2 regions of the Pseudomonas sp. Q1-7 genome follow, and region 1 is predicted to be linked to the other one. Evidence: predicted binding sites of a transcription regulator. Region 1 holds the regulator's gene; the other holds the start of a gene.

Region 1 (11,037 bases):
GTGAAGGGCGCCACGCTGATCGGTAACGGGCCCGAGGCCATGAGTCGGGTGTCCATGGTCGGTAACGACCTGGCGCTGGACAGTGGCGTAGGCACTTGCGGCAAGGATGGTCAGTCGGTGCCGGTAGGCGTGGGCCAGCCGACCCTGAAAATTGATGCGATCACGGTGGGAGGAACGGGGGCCTGATGGCGGCCCCGGGCAGGATCAGCGCAGGCCGCGCTTGGATTCGTCCAGGTCGCGGATGTACTTGAACACCTTGCGCGCGGCGGCTGGCGGTTTGTTGTGAGCTGCTTCGTGCTGGGCATGGCGGATCAGGCCGCGCAGGTGCTGGCGGTCGGTGTCCGGGTAGTCGGCGACGAAGCTCTCCAGGGCGGCGTCGCCACCCTCGATGAGGCGATCGCGCCAGCGCTCCAGGGCGTGGAAGCGTTCGTTATATTCGCGGGTGGAGCTGTCGAGCTGGTCGATCAGGCTGACGATGGCCTCGATGTCCTGCTCGCGCATGAGCTTGCCGATGTACTGGATGTGCCGTTTGCGGGCGACGTGGGCCTTGTGCTTCGGCGCTTCGGCCAGGGCTTTCTGCAGGGCGTCGGAGAGCGGCAGCTTGGCCAGCACGTCGGGCTTGAGGGTGGTCAGGCGCTCACCGAGCTCCTGCAGCGCGTGCAGCTCGCGTTTGACCTGGGATTTGCTCTTCTCTCCGGAGAAGTCGTCGTCGAAGAATTCAGGCATGGGGGTGGTCCAGTGGGAAACGCCGCCATGATAACCAGTCGGGGCCGCCTTGTCCGGCCCGGCTGGCACCGCCGGAGCGCGGTACGTACGGCTGGGGGGCGTCATGCTCGTCCCGCCGTGTCGAAGCATTTATGAACTGGAGTGGCTATGAGTGAAGTAGAAGTGGTCGGCCCGGAAGCATTGCCGGAACTGCAGGCGCGGGTCGAGCGCATCCTTGCCGAAGCCCGACGCCAGGGCGCCAGCGCCTGCGAAGTGGCTGTTTCAGTGGAGCAGGGACTGTCCACCACCGTTCGCCAGGGCGAGGTGGAAACGGTCGAATTCAACCGTGATCAGGGCTTCGGCATCACCCTGTACGTCGGGCAGCGCAAGGGGTCGGCCAGTACCTCTGCCAGCGGCGGGGATGCGATTCGAGAAACCGTCGCTGCAGCCCTGGCTATCGCCAGGCATGCCTCCGAGGACGAATGCGCCGGCTTGGCCGATGCGGCGCTGATGGCCCGCGACCTGCCGGAACTCGACCTCTACCATCCCTGGGCGATCACCCCGGAGCAGGCGGTGGAGCAGGCGCTGATTTGCGAAACAGCGGCGTTCGAGACTGACAAGCGCGTCAGCAAGGCTGACGGCACGACCCTCAATACCCATCAAGGCTGCCGGGTCTACGGCAACAGCCATGGCTTCGTCGGCGGCTATGCCAGCACCCGGCACAGCCTCAGCTGCGTGATGATCGCCGAGGCCCAGGGCCAGATGCAGCGCGACTACTGGTACGACGTCAGCCGCATCGGCAGCCAACTGGCCGACCCGCTCAGCATCGGCCGGCGCGCCGCCGAGCGAACAGCGGCGCGGCTGGGCGCACGCCCGGTGCCGACCTGCGAGGTGCCGGTGCTGTTCGCCGCCGAGCTGGCCACCGGCCTCTTCGGCAGCTTCCTCGGCGCCATTTCCGGCGGCAACCTGTACCGCAAGTCGTCGTTCCTCGAAGGCGCCCTGGGCCAACGGCTGTTCCCGGAATGGCTGTCCATCGACGAACGCCCGCACATTCCGCGTGCCATGGCCAGCGCGGCCTTCGACAATGACGGCCTGGCGACTTACGCCAAGCCTTTCGTCGAGAAAGGCGAACTCGTCTCCTACATCCTCGGTACCTATTCCGGGCGCAAACTGGGCCTGCCCAGCACGGCCAATGCCGGTGGTGTGCACAACCTCTTCGTCAGCCATGGCCAGGAAGACCAGGCGGCGCTGCTGCGGCGCATGGGGCGTGGCCTGCTTGTGACCGAGCTGATGGGGCAGGGGTTGAATATGGTGACCGGCGATTACTCCCGTGGAGCCGCTGGTTATTGGGTGGAGAACGGCGAGATCCAGTTCCCGGTTCAGGAGGTGACCATCGCCGGTAACCTGAAGGACATGTTCCGTCAAATTGTTGCAATCGGCAGCGATCTCGAGCTGCGCGGCAATATCCGCACCGGTTCGGTCATGATCGAACGAATGACGGTCGCCGGTAGCTGATCGATTCAATGCCTCTCGAACGCGCGCCCCCGGGCGCGTGATTCATTGCTGGCCGATGGCTGTACTTTGGGCCGGCTTGCACTGCGCTGTTACGGGTGGTCATTGCGCTTGAAATTCAAGATGATTTGAATGCTGGCGTGCCTGATCGATTCCATGATCAGTCGTTCAACGACGACTGGCGCTGACAGGCCAGGCCGCGCACTCGCTCTCGATGATTCCTGGTTTAGCTAACGCTTCATCGCCACAGCGGCAGCAACGTTCCAAGGTTGGCTCCTGCCCGCCTGGCGTGCGCGAGAGGCCTCTCCCGCCAACTGCTGGATGCTGCTGGCCGGGTGCGGCCGGCGCTCATTCGCCTTCGTCGAATTTGTTGTTGATCAGCTCGATCAGTGCATTGAGGGCGTCGTCATCCTGCTCACCCTCGGTGTGCAGATGAATGGGCGTGCCTTTGCCAGCGGCCAGCATCATTACCGCCATGATGCTCTTGCCATCCACCAGGCTCTCGGGAGAACGGCCCACGCGAATCTGGCAGGGGAAACGGCCGGCTACGCCGACGAACTTCGCCGCCGCCCGGGCGTGCAAGCCGAGCTTGTTGATGATGGTGATCTCGCAGGCGGGCATCGCGTTTCCAATCCTTCTAACTGAGGTCGCGGTGGCGAACCTGGACATTCTTCAAGCTGGGTTTCAATGCCGCGCCAAGGCGTTCCGCGATGTAGACCGAACGGTGATGTCCGCCGGTGCAGCCGATGGCAATGGTGACATAGGCGCGATTGCTGGCGGCGAAGCGCGGCAGCCATTTGTTCAAGTAGCCGAGGATATCCTGATACATCTCCTCGACGTCCGGTTGACTCGCAAGGTACTCGGCGACTGCCGGCTCCAGTCCTGAATGGTCGCGCAGCTCCGGCTTCCAGTAAGGATTGGGCAGGCAGCGCACGTCGAACACCAGGTCGGCGTCCACGGGCATGCCGCGCTTGAAACCGAAGGACTCGACCAGGAACGCGGTACCGGGTTCCGGCTGGTTCAGCAGGCGCAGCTTGATGCTGTCACGCAGCTGATAGAGGTTGAGGTGGGTGGTGTCGATCTTCAGGTCGGCGAGATCGGCAATGGGGGCCAGCAGGACTTCTTCGTCCTGGATGGCTTCGGCCAGGGAGCGATCGTTGGTGGTCAGTGGATGGCGCCGACGCGTTTCGGAGAAGCGCTTGAGCAGGGTGTCATGGTCTGCGTCGAGGTAAAGCACATCGCATTTGATGTGGCGACTGCGCGCCTCGATGAGCAGTTCGGGAAAGCGCTGCAACTGGCTGGGCAGGTTGCGCGCGTCGACGGACACGGCCACTTTGGGTTCCAGTAGCTCGGTGTGCAGCAGCGCCCGTTCGGCCAGTTCGGGAAGCAGGCCGGCGGGCAGGTTATCGATGCAGTAGAAACCGTGGTCCTCGAGAACATCGAGGGCGGTGCTTTTGCCCGATCCGGAGCGACCGCTGACGATGATCAGGCGCATGCGGGAATCCTAGCGTCCGCTCTGTACGTCCACGACCACCTGATACAGGCTGGTGCTGTCGGGAGCCTCGCGCAGGCGCTCACGCACATCGCTGCGATCGAGCATACTGGCGATCTGGCGCAGAAGTTCAAGATGTTCATCGGTAGCGGCCTCCGGGACCAGCAGGACGAACAGCAGGTCAACCGGGGCGCCGTCGATGGCGTCGAAATCGACTGGAGCATCAAGGCGCAGCACGGCGCTGATGGGCGACATGCAGCCGGTGAGGCGACAGTGGGGAATGGCAATGCCGTTGCCGAATCCGGTGGAGCCGAGCTTTTCCCGGGCTACCAGGCTTTCGAAGACATCCTGGTTGTCGAGGTCGGGAAGATCACGGGCGACCAGCTTGGCAATCTGTTCCAGTACACGTTTCTTGCTGCCACCCGGCACGTTCACCAGGGAACGGCCGGGGGTCAGGATTTGCTCGAGTCGGATCATAGAGGGGAGAGGGTCAGCGGGCAGTGGCACCCTGCTGGCGGTTCAACTGCTTTTCCTTGTGCTTGATCAATTGGCGATCGAGCTTGTCGGTGAGCAGGTCGATGGCGGCATACATGTCTTCATGCTCCGCATTGGCAACGACTTCGCCGCCGGCGATGTGCAAAGTGGCTTCGATTTTCTGTTTGAGTTTCTCGACCTGCATGATCACCTGTACGTTGGTGATTCGGTCGAAATGGCGCTCCAGACGGTCGAATTTCTCGACAACGTAGTTGCGCAGGGCGTCGGTCACATCCAGTTGATGTCCACTGATGTTGACTTGCATACCGCGTTCTCCTTATTGCCCGTGTAGAAGAGACAGGCTAACGGGCCTGCCACCGGAACACTTTGGCGTGGGTCAATATCCGCGTCACATCAGTCGCTTTCGTTCGCTGGAAGGCGCTATCCCAAGGGATTCGCGATACTTGGCTACTGTGCGACGGGCCACTTGAATGCCCTGTGCCTCCAGTAAACCAGCGATCTTGCTGTCACTCAACGGCTTTTTCGGATTTTCCGCTGCGACCAGTTTCTTGATGATGGCGCGGATCGCGGTAGACGAGCATTCGCCGCCTTCCGAAGTACTGACGTGGCTGGAGAAGAAGTACTTCAGCTCGTAGATTCCGCGGGGTGTGTGCATGTATTTCTGGGTGGTCACGCGCGAGATGGTTGACTCGTGCATGCCCACGGCTTCAGCGATGTCGTGCAGGACCAGGGGTTTCATCGCCTCTTCGCCGTATTCGAGAAAGCCGCGCTGGTGCTCGACGATCTGGGTGGCCACCTTCATCAGGGTTTCGTTGCGGCTCTGCAGGCTCTTGATGAACCAGCGCGCCTCCTGCAACTGGTTGCGCATGAAGGTGTTGTCGGCGCTGGAGTCCGCGCGGCGGACGAAGCCGGCGTAGTGAGGATTGACACGCAGGCGCGGCACGGCTTCCTGGTTCAGCTCCACCAGCCAGCGTTCGTTGTGCTTGCGAACGATGACGTCAGGTACGACGTACTCGGGCTCGCTCGCTTCGATCTGCGAGCCGGGGCGTGGATTCAGGCCCTGGATCAGTTCGATGATCTGGCGCAGCTCGTCCTCCTTGACCTTCATGCGCCGCATCAACTGGGTGTAGTCGCGGCCGCCCAGCAGGTCGAGGAAATCGCTCGCCAGTCGTTGTGCCTCGGTCAGCCATGGGGTTCCCGGGGGCAGTTGGCGCAGTTGCAGGAGCAGGCACTCGCGCAGGTCGCGGGCACCGATACCGGCGGGCTCGAACTGCTGGATTCGGTGGAGGACGACTTCGACCTCGTCCAGTTCGATACCGAGTTCGGGGTCGAAGGCATCGACGATCTCCGCCAGTGACTCCTCAAGGTAGCCGTCGCTGTTGATGCAGTCGATCAGGGTGACCGCGATCAGGCGGTCGGTATCGGACATGGGCGCCAGGTTGAGTTGCCAGAGCAGGTGGCTCTGCAGGCTCTCACCGACCGAGGTGCGCGAGGTGAAGTCCCATTCGTCGTCATCGTTGCTCGGCAGGCTGCTGGCACTGGTCTGGTAGACGTCTTCCCAGGCGGTGTCGACGGGAAGTTCGTTAGGAATGCGTTCGTGCCACTCGCCATCTTCCATGGCTTCGGCATTGGTCTCGACGCTGGACTCCTGGAAGCTGACCTCCTGGCTGCCGGGATTGGGCAACTGATCGCCTTCGGCCATGGGGTCGGAGGTGTCGAAGTCGTCGCCATCCTCCTGCCGCTCGAGCATCGGGTTCGACTCCAGCGCTTCCTGGATCTCCTGTTGGAGGTCCAGGGTGGAGAGTTGGAGCAGGCGGATGGCCTGTTGCAGCTGAGGGGTCATCGTCAGCTGCTGGCCCATCTTGAGGACTAGCGATGGTTTCATGGCAGAGGGCTTAGCACCTTATTCGCCGGCGCTCGCGCGCCATCCACTACAGGGCGCCGAGGCGCCACCAGGAAGCAAATTATATGCCTGACCTTGAAGGATTTGCCTAGCTCGCGCAAGTCGCCTTGTAGGCGCGGTCGCGCGAAACTACAGGCGGAACTCGTGGCCTAGGTAGACTTCCTTCACCAACTGATTGGCCAGGATGGCTTCCGCATTGCCTTCGGCGATCAGCTGTCCATCGCTGACGATGTAGGCGGTCTCGCAGATGTCCAGGGTCTCGCGGACGTTGTGGTCGGTGATGAGCACACCGATCCCCTTGGCCTTGAGGTGATGGATGATCTGCTTGATATCGCCCACGGAAATCGGGTCCACGCCGGCGAAGGGCTCGTCCAGCAGGATGAACTTGGGGGCGGTGGCGAGGGCGCGGGCAATCTCCACGCGACGGCGTTCGCCACCCGACAGGCTCATGCCGAGGCTGTCACGAATGTGGCTGATATGGAATTCCTGCAGCAGACTTTCCAGCTCTTTGCGGCGTGCGGCGCGGTCGAGGTCCTTGCGGGTCTCGAGAATCGCCATGATGTTGTCCGCCACGCTGAGCTTGCGGAAAATCGAGGCTTCCTGCGGCAGGTAGCCAATGCCGGCGCGGGCGCGGCCGTGCATGGGCTGGTGGGTGACGTCCTGCTGGTCGATGAGAACGCGCCCCTGATCGGCCTTGACCAGGCCGACGATCATGTAGAAACAGGTCGTCTTGCCCGCGCCGTTGGGGCCGAGGAGGCCGACGATCTGGCCGCTGTCGATGGACAGGCTGACGTCGCGAACCACCTGGCGGCTCTTGTAGCTCTTGGCGAGGTGCTGGGCTTTGAGAGTCGCCATTACTGTGCTTTCTGCTCTTTTTTCTTCGGCTGGATGACCATGTCGATCCGTGGGCGCGGCGTGGTCACGTTGCTGCCGGTGGCGCGGCCCGCGTTGACGATCTGGCGTTGGGTGTCATAAACGATTTTTTCGCCTTCGAAGGTATTGCCTTCCTGAACCACCTTGGCCTGGTCGAGAAGGATGATGCGCTCGTTGGCGGCGAAGTACTGGATGGTCAGGCCGTAGGCTTTGACGATTTCCTTGTCCACAGCGGGCCTTTGCTCGTAGTAGGCGGGTTTGCCCACCGAGGTAAAGACTTCGACGTCGCCATTGGCGTCCTGGGTGATGGTGACGGTGTCGCCGGTGATCTTCAGGGTGCCCTGGGTGATCACGACGTTGCCGCGGTACACCGCGACACCCTGTTTGTCATCGAGCTCGGCGCTGTCGGCCTGGACGCGGATCGGTTGGTCGCGGTCCGTGGGCAGTGCCCAGGCGGTAGCACTTCCGAGTGCGGTGCCCAGGCTGAGCAACAGGGGGAGGGTATTAACGAACCTCATGCTGACCTCTTACGTTGGACTGCAGGAGCATCCTGCCGTCATTCAAGTACGCTTTCATTCCTTGTGCCGTGGTCACCCCATTGGCCGCGTCGATTCTAACGGCTTGCTGGGTCTGCGCATATTCCTCGTCGGGGAACACGGTCAGGCGGCTGGTAGTCAGGATGGTCGGGCGCCCCTTGGCGTCAGTGCGGGCCACCCTGACCTTGTCGATCAGTTCGACCTGCTTGCCTTCGGGGCCCACCTCGCCACGCTCGCTCTGCACGTGCCAGGGGTAGGCGGTTCCGCGGTGCAGCAGGAGGTCGGGGTTGGTCAGCAAGGTGACATCGGTCGCCTTGAGGTGTTCGAGGCGCTTGGCGGTCATTTCGTAGTTGAGCTTGCCATCGGGCTGGAACTGGGTGCTCTTGCCGTTCTCGACGTAGAAGTCGATGGCATTGTCGTTGCGCTGGGCGGAGGTCCGGTCCATGAAGCTTTCCGGACGGATGTTCCAGTAGCCGAGGGCGATGAGCAGCGCCACGACGGGTGTCAGGATCAGGGCCAGGCGAAGGTTCTTGGGCATGGGCGGGTCTCAGAGATAGGCGGCTTGCGCCGCTTCCAGTTTGCCCTGGGCGCGCAGGATGAGTTCGCAGAACTCGCGCGCCGCGCCTTCGCCACCGCGGGCTTGCGTGACGCCATGGGCGCGCTCGCGCACAAAGGCGTCGGCGTTGGCGACCGCCATGCCCAGGCCGACGCGGCGGATCACCGGCAGGTCGGGCAGGTCGTCGCCGAGGTAGGCGACCTGGTCATGGGTCAATCCGAGTTCGGCAAGCAGGCCGTCAAGCACCACCAGCTTGTCTTCGCGCCCCTGAAACAGGTGCTGGATGCCGAGGTTCTGTGCGCGGCGCTCGACCACTTCGGACTGGCGGCCGCTGATGATGGCGGTGCGTACCCCAGCATTCATCAGCATCTTGATGCCGTGGCCGTCGAGGGTATTGAAGGTCTTGAATTCGCCGCCGCCAGGCAGGAAGTAGAGGCGGCCGTCGGTCAGTACGCCGTCCACATCGAACACGGCCAGGCGAACGGCCTTGGCACGGACGAGGAGTTCGTTGCTCATCAGATCACTCCGGCGCGGGTCATGTCGTGGATATGCAGGGCGCCAACGGGGCGGTCGTCTTCGTCGACCACTACCAGCACGTTGATCTTGTAGTCGTCCATGATCTTCAGGGCTTCGGCGGCGAGCATGTCCGGTCGCACGGTCTTCCCGTGGATGGTCATGACGTCGTCGATGCTGGCATGGCGCACATCAACGCCCTTGTCCAGGGTGCGGCGCAGGTCGCCGTCGGTGAATATGCCCGCGAGACTGCCGTCATCCTCCTTCACCACGGTCATGCCAAGGCCCTTGCGGGTCATTTCCAGCAGCGCCTCACGCAGAGGCGTGCCGCGCGCGACGCTAGGCAGGCTGTCGCCGCCGTGCATGATGTTCTCCACCTTGAGCAGCAGGCGCCGCCCCAGTGCACCGCCCGGGTGGGAGAAGGCAAAGTCTTCGGCCGTGAAGCCTCGGGCCTCCAGCAGGGCGATGGCCAGTGCGTCACCTAGCACGAGGGCGGCTGTGGTGGAGGAGGTGGGGGCCAGGTTCAGCGGGCAGGCTTCTTGGGCCACGCGGGCATCGAGATTGGCCGCGGCGGCCTTGGCCAGCGCCGAATCCGGATTCCCGGTAAGGCTGATCAGGGTGATGCCAAGGCGCTTGATCAGCGGCAGAAGGGTGACGATCTCAGCGGTGGAGCCGGAGTTGGATAGCGCCAACACCACGTCATCGCGGGTGATCATGCCCATGTCGCCATGGCTCGCTTCGGCCGGGTGAACGAAGAAGGACGGGGTCCCGGTGCTCGCCAGGGTAGCAGCGATTTTCTTGCCGATGTGCCCGGACTTGCCCATTCCCACAACCACCACGCGCCCCTTGCAGGCCAGGATGAGCTCGCTGGCGCGTACGAAATCAGCGTCTATGCGCGGCAGAAGGGCGTCGATCGCCTCGCGTTCGAGCTGGATGGTGCGTTGTGCGGACTTGATGAGATCGCTGGATTGGCTCATGGAGGGCGCGCGGTTGCCGAAGGAAAAGTCAGCGATTATAGCGATAAAGGCGATTCAGCTCACGCGCCAATGCCGAGGAAGCTGTCGCAAAGCTGAACAGGGGCTGGGGCGGCCTTGGGAGGCGCATTGGCGCGGTGATATAGTTCGCGCCTTGTTCGGCCTGTCCCGGGCGGGTGTCCTTGCGTTGGGGCGCGTCGTCTTTCAGGGAGGCTGTATTGCAAGGAGTCCAGATGAGCGCCGAAAACGCCTATGCCGTCGAGCTGAAGGGGGTAACCTTCAAGCGCGGCACGCGCAGTATTTTCCAAGATGTCGATATCCGCATCCCGCGCGGCAAGGTGACCGGCATCATGGGGCCTTCCGGCTGCGGCAAGACCACGCTGCTGCGTCTGATTGCGGCCCAGCTCAAACCCGCCAGCGGCGAGGTCTGGGTCAATGGCCAGAACCTACCCCAACTTTCCCGTGCCGACCTGTTCGATATGCGCAAGCAGTTCGGTGTGCTGTTCCAGAGCGGTGCGCTGTTCACCGACCTGGATGTCTTCGAGAACGTCGCGTTTCCGCTGCGGGTGCACACTCAACTGCCCGAGGAAATGATTCGTGACATTGTCCTGATGAAGCTTCAGGCCGTCGGGCTGCGGGGGGCCATCGAGTTGATGCCGGATGAGCTGTCCGGCGGAATGAAACGCCGCGTGGCGCTGGCCCGCGCCATCGCCCTCGATCCCCAGATTCTGATGTACGACGAGCCGTTCGTCGGGCAGGACCCCATTGCCATGGGCGTCCTGGTGCGCCTGATTCGACTCCTCAACGATGCCCTGGGCATCACCAGCATCGTGGTTTCCCACGATCTGGCCGAAACCGCCAGCATCGCCGACTACATCTATGTGGTGGGCGATGCCGAGGTATTGGGGCAAGGCTCTCCGGACGAACTGATGAATTCCGATAACCCGCGTATCCGCCAGTTCATGAAAGGTATCCCTGACGGGCCGGTACCTTTCCATTTCCCGGCACCGGATTACCGCAACGACTTGCTGGGAGGGCGCTGATGCGCAAGAAACCTGTGCTCGAGCGCATTCGCCTGCTCGGGCGTTCCGGTCTGGACGTGCTGGAGGCGCTGGGGCGCTCGACGCTGTTCCTGATTCATGCGCTGTTTGGTCGAACCGGCGTGGGCCAGGGCTTCCAGCTACTGGTCAAGCAGCTCTATGCCGTCGGCGTGCTGTCGCTGGCGATCATCGTGGTATCCGGCATCTTCATCGGCATGGTCTTGGCCCTGCAGGGCTACAACATCCTGGTGGACTATGGTTCCGAACAGGCGGTGGGCCAGATGGTCGCCCTGACCCTGCTGCGCGAACTGGGTCCGGTGGTGACCGGTCTGCTCTTCGCTGGCCGTGCAGGCTCGGCGCTGACCGCCGAGATCGGCAACATGAAGGCCACCGAGCAGTTGTCGAGCCTGGAGATGATCGGCGTCGATCCACTCAAGT
Region 2 (11,037 bases), 110 kb from region 1:
AGGGTCGGACGCACCACCAGTTGGTTGATGCGGTTGCTTTCCAGGCCGTCCAGATCCTTGAGGAAGGCCGGGGCGCGGATGCCGGCGGCCCAGACCTTGAGGCTGGCAGGAATCATCTCGCCCTGGGCGGTGAGCAGGCCTTCCGCGGTGACTTCCTTGACCGCGGCGCCAGTCATCACCGTGACGCCGAGCGTCTCCAGGGTACGGTGCACCGGGGCGCCGATGCGCTCTGGCAGGGCGGGAAGTACGCGCGGGCCGGCTTCGATCAGGGTGATGCGCATGTTTTCCGGCTGGATGCTGTCCAGGCCATAGGCTGCCAGTTCGTGGGCGGCGTGGTGGAGCTCCGCCGCCAGTTCGACGCCCGTGGCGCCGGCGCCGACGATGGCGACGCTGATCTGGTCGTTCGCGTCCTGCTGGGCGTGGGCGCGCAGGTAGTGGCTGAGCAGCTTGCGGTGGAAGCGCTCGGCCTGCTCGCGGGTGTCGAGGAAGATGCAGTGCTGGGCTGCGCCTTCGGTGCCGAAGTCATTGGTGGTGCTGCCGACGGCAATCACCAGACTGTCATAGGCGAGTTCGCGGGAAGGCACCAGTTCGCGCCCGTCCTCGTCATGGGTGGCGGCCAGTTGGATGACCTTGCGCGTGCGGTCCAGCCCGCTCATGCGACCGAGCTGGAACTCGAAATGGTTCCACTTGGCCTGGGCCACGTAGTTCAGCTCGTTCTCCGTGGAGTTCAGCGAACCGGCCGCCACTTCGTGGAGCAGGGGTTTCCAGATATGGGTGAGGTTGGCGTCGGCCAGGATGATCTTGGCCTGGCCTTTCTTGCCGAGGGTCCTACCCAGACGGGTAGCGAGCTCCAGGCCGCCGGCGCCGCCGCCGACGATCACGATGCGATGGGACATGGGAAAGTCTCACAAGGCTATAGGAATTCTTTGTCGCCGAGGGCGAGCGCAGGGGGCGGCTCATAGCACCAGTCGGCTCAGGAGGCGGCTGAGGATACCCAGGGCGACGACGATGGCCAGTACGATCCACAGCAGGCGCCATGGACGGAACGGCTGGCGTTCCACCTGGTGCTGGGGGAGGTTCAGGTACTGGTCGACCTTCTGCTGGTCTTCGGGCGTCAGGCGGCTGGGCATGGGGGCCTCGACTTTGGACTGACGGGCATTCTAGCTGGCGGATTCGCGGCGGCTCAACGCGCGGCGCGGGAAAATTGCGTGGGGCCGGTCAGAGGCCGATGCCGACGTCGAACAGAATGGTCCGGCCGAGGTTGTTGCGCAGGAAGTCCGGCGCGTCGGCATGGGCGAAGAGTACCCGGGCAAAGTTCGACCCCACCAGCGACAGCGAGCGCCAGCCCTGGCGCAGGTATTCGGTAGGGGGCGGAAAGGGGCTGTTGAAGTCCGGTGTGGCTCGTTTGAGGTTGACGAATGCCAGGAGGTCGAGATCGCCCGGGTCGAGGCCGCGCTCGCCATAGTTGCGCGCTTTCTTGCGCAATGTCGGTGCCAGGCGTGCCTGGAGTTCGGCGGCGGCAATGCGCTTTGGGCGGCTTTCCCGGCGCACCAGTTGAGCGAGGGAAAAGGCGCTGCGCCGGCGTTCCAGTTCGGCGCGCCATTCCTCGTTGAGGCGGCGCCCTTCGTCGAGGACGAAGAACACCTCGAAATTGGCTTCGCGAAACTGCACGTCTGGCGGTTCCTGGCCGGTGCTGAAGTCTTCGAGCCGATAGGGCAGGTTGAGCGCCTGCAAGAGTCGCTGGCAGACCCAGCGCTCGCGTTCCCACTTGCGCGCATTCGACAGGAAGTCGTTGGCTTGCTCGGCCTGCCGCGTCAGCAGGCGCAGGTAGTCGGACTCGTTCATGCCCCGCAGCTTAGCCCTCCGGCCAGGGCTCTGGGTACCCCCGGCGGGCCATCGCGACAACTGCGCGCAGGTTGCCTGGCGCAGGGGCGGTGTAAACTTTCAGGACTTGCCGGGAGCCCGTCATGCGCATTCGCCCCATTACCGCCGCCGACCATGCCGCTTTGCTCGAACTCTGGCGCCGCACGCCGGGCATCCGGTTGCGCGCGGAAGATGAGCTGGAGCCCTTCTGCGCGTTCCTGCAACGCAATCCCGATCTCTGTCTGCTGCTGGAGGATGATCGCGGTCGCCTGGCCGGCAGCCTGTTGGTGGGGCACGACGGGCGCCGCGGCTATCTGCAGCACCTGGTGGTCGACTTGCCGTTTCGCGGCAAGGGATGGGCGCGCGCCCTGCTGCAGGAGGCGCTGCGGCGGCTGACGGCCCTGGGAATCCGCAAGTCCCACGTGTTTGTCCTGGAGGACGCGCCCGAAGCGTTGGCCTTCTGGCAGATGCAGCGCGGCTGGTCGGAGCGTGAAGACATTCGGGTCTATTCGACCAGCGGAGACTGAATCGATGCGGAGCTGCCTGGGCGTGGTGCTTTGTCTGCTGGCCACATTCGGTCATGGGTTGGAGGTGGGCGAACGTCTGGCGCCCTGGACCCTGCTGGACCAGTACGAGAAGCCCTACAGCCTCAACGATGGCCTGCAGGTGCTGCTGGTGGCGCGCAGCATGGAGGGTGGCGAGCTGGTGAAAGCCGCACTGGAGGGGCGCTCCAGCGGGTATCTCGAAGCTCGCCGTGCGGTGTTCGTGGCCGACATCAGCCGCATGCCCTCACTGGTCGCCTCGCTTTTCGCCATTCCCGCGATGCGTAATTACACCTACCGCGTCCTGCTGGACCCTGAGGCCCGCGTCGCCAGCCGCTATCCGGGGGATGAATCCCGTGTGCTCTGGCTGCGGCTCGATCGCGGCAGGCTCATGGAGCGCAAGGAGTTTGGCGATGCGGCGGCGCTGCGTGCGGCCCTGGAGTCGCTGGCGCCGTGATCACCGCCGATCTCCTGTCTGCACAGACCCTGGCGCTTGGTTGGGGGCTCTACCTACCCGCCATTGCCTGGGCGGCATGGCGCGCGCCCTGGGTCGAGCTCTTCAGCGATGTTCGCCGCCAGCACCTTGTGTTCGGCACGGTGCTGCTGCTCTTTCTGCTCTGGCTGATGCGGCGTGACTTCGACTCAGGCGTGTCCTATCACTTCATCGGCATGACCGCCGTTACCCTGTTGCTGGATTGGCCATTGGCGGTGCTGGGAGGCCTGGTCGCGCAGCTGGGCCTGCTATTGCTGGGCAAGCAGGAGCTGGCGGCCCTGGGCATCAACGGTGTCTTGCTGGTGCTGCTGCCGATCCTGGTCACTGAGCTGTGCGCCAGTTGGGTCGAGCACTACCAACCGCGCAACCTGTTCGTCTACATCTTCTGCTGCGGCTTTTTCCCGGCGGCCCTGGCTGCGCTGCTGTGCGTGCTTGTTGGGCTGGGGCTGCTGTGGATGGACGGCCTCTTTCCCATGCCGCCCTGGCTGGAGGACTTCATCGGCTACCTCTGGCTGGTGATGTTCCCCGAAGCCTTCATCAACGGCACGGCCGTGACCGCCTTGGTGGTGTTCTGCCCGGAATGGCTGGAAACCTTCAATCGAACCCGTTACCTCCAGGCTCCCTGGAAGGACGACGACACACGTTCGTGAGCCTGGTGGGCGGTGCCTACCCCATCTGCCAGCAGCGCTGGGCCGGGCCGCCAAAAGCACGCGTCACCTTGCCCATCGTGGGGGCGAATGTATTCGCGAAGGGCGGATAACCCGGCCCTGGAGCGTGACTACAGGGGGCTGCGGCCCCGCCTGTTGGGTTTCGTTCCTCTACCCAACCTGCGCCAGCAGCCGGCCGGGGCCTGCGAATTCATTCGCGAAAGGACCGCAGCGCGGTCCCGTAGGTTTGCGCTGAGGAACGAAGCCCGACACTCCGGCCAACTCCGCGCAGCCTGGTCGGGCAGACGGCCCGGGGCGCGACTACAGCGTCGTGCGACCTTGAACGGCCGCTCAGTGCTCGCGCGGCGGCAGGTCGCCGGAGAAAAGGTCGTCTTCCAGATTGTCGCCGGGAATCGCATGTTCCTCGGCCGCCCAGGCACCCAGGTCGATCAGCTTGCAGCGCTCGGAGCAGAAGGGGCGGGAGGGGCTTTGCGGGCCCCACTCCACTGGAGCGCCGCAGGTCGGGCACTCCACTGTGACGGGTTGGCTCATGGCTGGCCTCCTCGCAGGGTCAGGTAGAAGTCGTGCAGGCGCTCCACTTCGCGGCGCAACCAGTTCAGGTCGCGGTCGTTCAGCAGCACGTCGTGGGCATGCTTCAGCCGCTCTTCGCGGCTGGCCTGTACCTTCAATATGGCTTGGACCTGCGCTTCGGGCACGTTGTCCCGCTGCATGGTGCGTTGGATCTGGGCGGTTTCCGGGGCGTCGACCAGCAAGATACGCTGGGTGAGCCGATGCTGGCCGGACTCGATCAGCAGCGGCGACACCAGAATGGCGTACGGGGATTCGGCGCGGGCCAGGTACTGGCTGATTTCCTGCCCGATCAGCGGGTGCAGCAGGCTCTCCAGCCAGCGGCGCTCTTCCGCATTCTCGAAAATGCGCTGGCGCAGGGCCGCGCGGTCCAGTTGGCCGTCCGCCTGCAGCACGTCGTTGCCGAAGTGCTCGGCGATCTTCGCCAGGGCCGGGCGGCCGGGCTCCACCACCCAGCGAGCGGCCTGGTCGGCATCCACCAGGTGGACGCCAAGGTCACTGAAGTGGGCGGCGACGGCGCTCTTGCCGCTGCCGATGCCGCCCGTCAAGCCAAGAATCCAGGGTTTGTTCATTTGAATCCGGCGAACTGCAGATAGGTCGCCGTTATTTGATCACCCCAGAGCAGTGCAATCCAGCCGGCAATCGCCAGATAGGGGCCGAACGGGATGGGTGTGGCGGTGTCCTGGTTGCGCAGACGCAGCATGATCACACCAAGGATCGCGCCCACCAGGGACGACAGCAGGATGGTCAGCGGCAGCACCTGCCAGCCGCCCCAGGCGCCGAGCATCGCCAGCAGCTTGAAGTCGCCGTGGCCCATGCCCTCCTTGCCCGTCACCAGCTTGAACAGCCAGTACACCGACCACAGGCTCATGTAGCCGGCGACCGCGCCCCAGAGCGCATCTTCCAGGCTGGCGAACAGCCCCTGGCTATTGAGGATCAGGCCCAGCCAGAGCAGCGGCAGCACCAGCACATCCGGCAGCAGCTGGTGGTCGACGTCGATCAGGCTCATGGCCAGCAGGCCCCAGGTCAGCACCAGGAAGGCACCGGCCTGCCAGCCGAAACCGAACTGCCAGGCCACATAGGCCGACAGCAGGCCGCAGAACAACTCCACCAGCGGGTAGCGTTTGCTGATCGGGGCTTTGCAGGAAGAGCATTTGCCGCCCAGCGCCAGGTAGCTCACCAGCGGAATATTCTCCCAGGCGCGGATTTCATGGCTGCAATGGGGGCAGCGGGAATTCGGCAGGATCAGGTTGAACGCCGGCCCCTTGGGCTCCGCCGGCAGGCTCAGTGCCTCGCGGGCCTGCTCCTGCCAGTCGCGCAGCATCATCTGCGGCAGGCGATGGATCACCACATTGAGAAAACTGCCCACCAACAGGCCGAGCACCAGAGCGCACAAAACAAAGGCCAGCGCATGGCTGGCCAGAAAGTCGATCAATTGCATTTTTAGACGACGTTGCCGAGTTGGAAGATGGGCAGGTACATGGCGATGATCAGGCCACCCACCAGCACGCCGAGCACGGCCATGATCATGGGTTCCATCAGCGCAGTGAGACCGTCGACGGCGTTATCCACTTCCGCTTCGTAGAAGCTGGCGACCTTGTCCAGCATCTCGTCCAGCGCGCCGGATTCTTCGCCGATGGCGGTCATCTGGGTGGCCATGGCCGGGAAAACGCCCGTGGTGCGCATGGAGAAGTTCAGTTGCATGCCGGTGGACACATCCTGCTTGATCTTCAGTACGGCATTCTTGAACACCACGTTGCCGCTCGCGCCGGCAACGGAGTCCAGCGCATCCACCAGCGGAACGCCCGCCGCGAAGGTGGTGGCGAGGGTGCGGGCGAAGCGCGCCACAGCGGACTTGTACAGGATGTCGCCGACAACCGGCAGCTTGAGCACGGTGTGGTCGACCCAGTCGCGGAATTTTTCCGATTTCCGGTGCGCCTGCTGAATCGCAAAACCGATGGCGAAGAACCCCAGCAGGACAAAAAACCACCATTCCTGCAGGAGCTCCGAAAGCCCAATAACCATCAGGGTAAAGGCGGGGAGCTCAGCGCCAAAATTGGCGAACACCGACTGGAACTGCGGCACCACCTTGATCAGCAGGATGGCTGACACGATGATGGCGACCACAACTACGGCAATCGGGTAGTTCATCGCCTTCTTGATCTTGGCCTTCAGGGCTTCGGTCTTCTCCTTGTAGGTGGCGACACGGTCCAGCAGGGTTTCCAGTGCGCCAGCCTGTTCGCCGGAGTCCACCAGGTTGCAATAGAGCTCGTCAAAATAGAGCGGTTTCTTGCGCAGGGAATTGGCCAGGCTGTTACCGGCGGCCACCTCCTGCTTGACCTCGTTCACCAGCGTGCGCATGGCGGGTTTCTCGAAACCCTCGCCGATGATGTCGAAGGACTGCATCAGCGGCACGCCGGCCTTCATCATGGTCGCCATCTGCCGGGTGAACAGAGCGATGTCCAGGGGCTTGATCTTCTTACCTGCCCCCAGCAGTGAACTGGACTTCTTGCGCACCCGGGTCGGGTTGATGCCCTGCTTGCGCAGTTGGGCCTTGACCAGCGCCGGAGTCGCTCCGGTCAACTCGCCCTTGACCTTCGAGCCTTTCTTGTCCGTACCTTCCCAGGCGAAGGTACTGGTTTTCAGCGCTTTTTCCGCCATGGTTAATCCTTAGTCACGCGGTTGACTTCCTCCAGGCTGGTGATGCCGTTCATGGCTTTCACCAGACCCGAGGTTCGCAGGTCATTGAAGCCATCGCGGCGCGCCTGCTGGGCGATCTGGATGGAGTTGCCTTCTTCCATAATAAGCTGCTGCATGGCCGGCGTGATTTTAACCACTTCATAAATACCCACTCGGCCCTTGTAGCCCTGGTTGCAGTTCTCGCAGCCGACCGGGGCATAGAGCGTGAAGCTGCCGATCCGGTCTTCGGGAAAGCCTTCCTTGAGCAGGGTCTCCCGCGGCACCTCATGCTCCTTCTTGCAATGGCCACACAATTTGCGTGCCAGGCGCTGGGCGATGATCAGGTTGACCGAGGTGGCGATATTGAACGCCGGTACGCCCATGTTGCGCAGGCGGGTCAAGGTCTCGGCGGCGCTATTGGTGTGCAGGGTGGATAGCACCATGTGGCCGGTCTGGGCAGCCTTGATGGCGATCTCGGCGGTTTCCAGGTCGCGGATCTCGCCGACCATGATCACGTCCGGGTCCTGGCGCAGGAAGGCGCGCAGGGCCTGGGCGAAATCCATGCCCTGCTTGGGGTTCACGTTGACCTGGTTGATGCCTTCCAGGTTGATCTCCACCGGGTCTTCCGCCGTGGAGATGTTGATATCCACCGTGTTGAGGATGTTCAGGCCCGTATAAAGGGAGACGGTCTTGCCCGAACCGGTGGGGCCGGTGACCAGGATCATCCCCTGGGGCTGCTTCAGGGCCGTGAGGTACAGCTCCTTCTGTTCTTCCTCGTAACCCAGGGCATCGATACCCATCTGCGCGCTGGTGGGGTCGAGAATCCGCATCACGATCTTCTCGCCCCAGAGGGTGGGCAGGGTGTTGACGCGGAAGTCGATGGATTTCGTCTTGGAAATCTTCATCTTGATCCGGCCGTCCTGGGGTTTGCGGCGTTCGGAAATATCCAGGGCGGCCATCACCTTGAGGCGGGCCGAGATACGGCTGGCCAATTGGATCGGCGGCTTGGCCACCTCATGCAGCATGCCATCGGTGCGGAAGCGGACCCGGTAGGCGCGCTCATAAGGCTCGAAGTGCAGGTCCGACGAGCCGCCGCGGATGGCATCCAGCAGCATCTTGTTGACGAAACGCACCACCGGCGCGTCATCGGCATCCGCGCCACCGGGGCCATCGTTCTTGTCGTCATCCACCGCCTCGACGTCGATGCCGTCCAGGTCGACGTCTCCCAGGTCCTCCATGCCGCTGCCGGCGGAGTCGAAGAACTTTTCGATGGCGTCGCCCAGTTTGTCGTCTTCGACCAGGATGGCTTCAGTATTCAGGCCGGTGCTGAACTGGATATCCGTCACCGCCTGATGATTGGTGGGGTCGGAGATGGCGACGAACAGCTTGTTGCCGCGGCGCCACAGGGGCAGGGCGCGGTGCTGGCGCACCAGTTTCTCGCTCACCAGGTCCCTGGGTTGGGATTCTTTGTCTATGCCGGCGAGGTCGAGAAAGGCGACGCCGAACTGGTCCGCGGCCATCTCCGCCAGGTCGCGGCTTTTCAGCAGCTTGTTCTGCACCAGGTAGGTGATCAGCGGAATCTTGTTACGCTGCGCCTGGGTATGGGCCTGCAGGGCGCTCCGCTCATCGAGGAGATTGGTCAGTACCAGTTGTTTGGCCAGGCCAGAAAGAGTGGATGCGGTCTCGGTCATGGGGGGCGTCAGTCTGCTGGTTGTGACTCTGCCTTATAACGTAGTTGACCATTGTCGCCAAATGTAGGTGGAAGGGGTGACAAAAAAAGGCAGTTAGTGGCTATTTGTGAATTTTTATAGAGGTTCGAGAACTGTAATGAGAGCGCGCGGGACGGGGGCTATTCAGATTGCGTGGTTCCAATAAGCGTAGTTTCGGCGGTTTCAGAAGGTGGTCGATGACTTGGCACGAACTGTGCCTTAGTGTCCGCAGGTCGTCTGGCCTATCACATATCGAGGATATAAATATATGAAGGCTCAAAAAGGTTTTACTCTAATTGAATTGATGATCGTCGTTGCGATCATCGGCATTCTCGCCGCAGTCGCATTGCCCGCCTATCAGGACTACACCAAGCGCGCCAAGATGTCAGAAGTAGTTTTGGCTGCTTCCGCGTGTCGTACTACGGTGACTGAGGTTGTACAGTCGTCAAGCGTTTCTTTGCCTGCGGCGAATGCTTGGGGATGTGAGTCTGCATCGCAGAGCTCCCGCTACGTTAAGGCGGTGAGCACTACGGCGGCTGGGGTTATCAGTGTGCAGGCGACTGGCTTCAACGACTCGGATATTGATGACAAGTTCATCACGCTCACACCGTACACTGATGGCGCCGCCTCTTCTGCTCTTGCCGCTACCGATGCGGGTAAGACTGTGGCTGCATGGAAATGTGGTCCTGCTGCAACTAATGGGGTCCCGGCGAAATTCCTTCCGGGCTCTTGCCGCGGCAACTAATCTGTTAACGCTTTTAAGAAGGGGAGATGCCTAGGCATCTCCCTTTTTTTGTGGGGTGGATATGGAAAGAGTGTCAATCCTGTTTTTATGGGTGGCGAGTATTCTCATGGTGATGTCCTGGTTATTGCCTAATCACTATTATCCATGGGTTTCCTTTTATAATGATTTTTCTGCTTTCTTGGCTCTGATTGTTCTATCTGGTTTTTTTATTTTTTCGCAGGGCTTTCCTATCTCTGCGACTAGTTTGTCATTGATGGTGGTGGCTTGTGTTCCGGTCGTTCAATGGTCGTTCGGTAAGATTTTCTTTCTAGGCGATGCCTTGATCGCAAGCTCTTATTTGTTTGGTGCTGCGCTTGCTGTTGTCTCTGGTCGAATGGTGTTTTTTTTTCTGGGGGCTAGGGCTTTCGAGTGCATGGCATGGATTATATTGGTTGGGGCGATATTGTCTTGTTGGGTGGCGCTAAGACAGTGGTTGGGGTTTGATGGAAATATCTGGGTTGTCGATTTGTCGCCGGGAGGGCGGCCCTATGCGAATCTATCCCAGCCTAACAACTTGGCGACTTTGTTATGCATGTCGTTAGTTTCTATCTTGTATTTGTGGGAGCGGTTTCGGTTAGGTCGATTTTCGGCGGCGTTAGTCGCTTTATATCTGATTGTAGGGGTGGCAATCACTCAGTCTCGTACGCCATGGCTGGGCGCTTTATGCATTCTTGTCTGGTGGTCCTGCAAAGCACAACGCGCCAATATGCGACTTTCTGTCTCATGGCTCACCCTTTGGGTTGGAGTGTATGCGGTAGCAGTGCTGGCTTTACCATATTTGGCGGATGCTTTGTATCTATCTGCTGTCAACCTGGTGGAGCGTGCTCAAGCATTGCATCGTATAGAGCTTTGGCGGCAATTATGGATGGCCATATTGCATGGGGGGTGGTGGGGTTATGGGTGGAACCAAGTCAGTGTTGCGCAAATAGGAGTCTCCTTAGGTCATTCAGTTCAATTGATGTCTGAGCATAGCCATAATATCTTTCTTGATATTTTGATATGGAATGGGCCCTTGCTAGGGGGGGGGGTCGCCTTGCTGGTTTTGGCTCATTTTTCGCGATTGGCGTGGCGCATCAAAACTTGTGAGGGTGTATTTGCTCTATTGGTGATCGGGTTGGTTTTCCTGCATGGTCTGCTTGAGTTTCCTCTAGAGTACGGGTTCTTTCTATTACCTATTGGTATCCTGTTGGGAATGCTGGAAGGAGAGCAAAGCATTCCTGAGGTTTTTGTGTTGCCTCGCTGGGGCAGTGGTTCCGCGTTGCTCGTGGGAGTGTTAGTGCTAGGTTGGGTTTGGCATGACTATCGACTCCTTGAGGAGGATCACCGTCTCCTGCGTTTTGAAAGTGCGCGTATAGGTGAGGTCAAGGCTGAGCGAATAGCGCCAGATGTTCATCTATTGACTCAGCTACGGGAGTTTCTGCAGTTTGCTCGCACTCAGGCGCAACCTAGTATGACTGCTGATCAACTCGAATGGATGCGTCGGGTAGTCTATCGCTATCCCTACCCCCCGAGTTTGTTTCGCTACTCCTTGGCCTTGGCGTTGAACGGTAAGCCCGAATTAGCAAGGTTGGAGCTAATGCGGTTGCAGGCGTTGCATGGTGATGCGCTTTACCAAGAGGCTCGCCAAGGCATGGCAACAATCTCCGAAAGATATCCACAGTTGGAGAGTTTCTGGCTTGTTGATCACGAGGATTGAACTCAGCTAGCGGGATTGCTACTTTACGCCAGCCGC

What was found. The regulator sigma-54, encoded in region 1, starts transcription at its own class of promoters, with help from an activator protein. The targets are predictions, from matches to a motif close to ANTGGCATNNANNTTGCTNT.
Region 2: PJW05_RS05530 (pilin) is a predicted target of sigma-54. The motif match lies at 8,723-8,742, and genes of this name have one in related genera.

Annotation. Positions count from the first base shown of each region.
Region 1 covers NZ_CP116304.1:1,295,335-1,306,371, forward strand. The annotation lists gene tldD (metalloprotease TldD) at 1-186, shown strand, start outside; gene yjgA (ribosome biogenesis factor YjgA) at 205-726, opposite strand; gene pmbA (metalloprotease PmbA) at 874-2,220, shown strand; gene PJW05_RS06030 (HPr family phosphocarrier protein) at 2,566-2,838, opposite strand; gene rapZ (RNase adapter RapZ) at 2,855-3,712, opposite strand; gene ptsN (PTS IIA-like nitrogen regulatory protein PtsN) at 3,722-4,186, opposite strand; gene hpf (ribosome hibernation-promoting factor, HPF/YfiA family) at 4,200-4,508, opposite strand; gene PJW05_RS06050 (RNA polymerase factor sigma-54) at 4,593-6,089, opposite strand; gene lptB (LPS export ABC transporter ATP-binding protein) at 6,237-6,962, opposite strand; gene lptA (lipopolysaccharide transport periplasmic protein LptA) at 6,962-7,498, opposite strand; gene lptC (LPS export ABC transporter periplasmic protein LptC) at 7,485-8,054, opposite strand; gene PJW05_RS06070 (KdsC family phosphatase) at 8,064-8,588, opposite strand; gene PJW05_RS06075 (KpsF/GutQ family sugar-phosphate isomerase) at 8,588-9,562, opposite strand; gene PJW05_RS06080 (ATP-binding cassette domain-containing protein) at 9,793-10,602, shown strand; gene mlaE (lipid asymmetry maintenance ABC transporter permease subunit MlaE) at 10,602-11,037, shown strand, end outside.
Region 2 covers NZ_CP116304.1:1,189,270-1,200,306, forward strand. The annotation lists gene PJW05_RS05475 (NAD(P)/FAD-dependent oxidoreductase) at 1-896, opposite strand, end outside; gene PJW05_RS05480 (DUF3094 family protein) at 957-1,130, opposite strand; gene PJW05_RS05485 (DUF1780 domain-containing protein) at 1,219-1,845, opposite strand; gene PJW05_RS05490 (GNAT family N-acetyltransferase) at 1,968-2,390, shown strand; gene PJW05_RS05495 (FAD/FMN-containing dehydrogenase) at 2,395-2,862, shown strand; gene PJW05_RS05500 (energy-coupling factor ABC transporter permease) at 2,859-3,548, shown strand; gene yacG (DNA gyrase inhibitor YacG) at 3,897-4,097, opposite strand; gene coaE (dephospho-CoA kinase) at 4,094-4,705, opposite strand; gene PJW05_RS05515 (prepilin peptidase) at 4,702-5,574, opposite strand; gene PJW05_RS05520 (type II secretion system F family protein) at 5,577-6,794, opposite strand; gene pilB (type IV-A pilus assembly ATPase PilB) at 6,797-8,503, opposite strand; gene PJW05_RS05530 (pilin) at 8,790-9,266, shown strand; gene PJW05_RS05535 (PglL family O-oligosaccharyltransferase) at 9,337-11,001, shown strand; tRNA gene PJW05_RS05540 (tRNA-Thr) at 11,036-11,037, shown strand, end outside.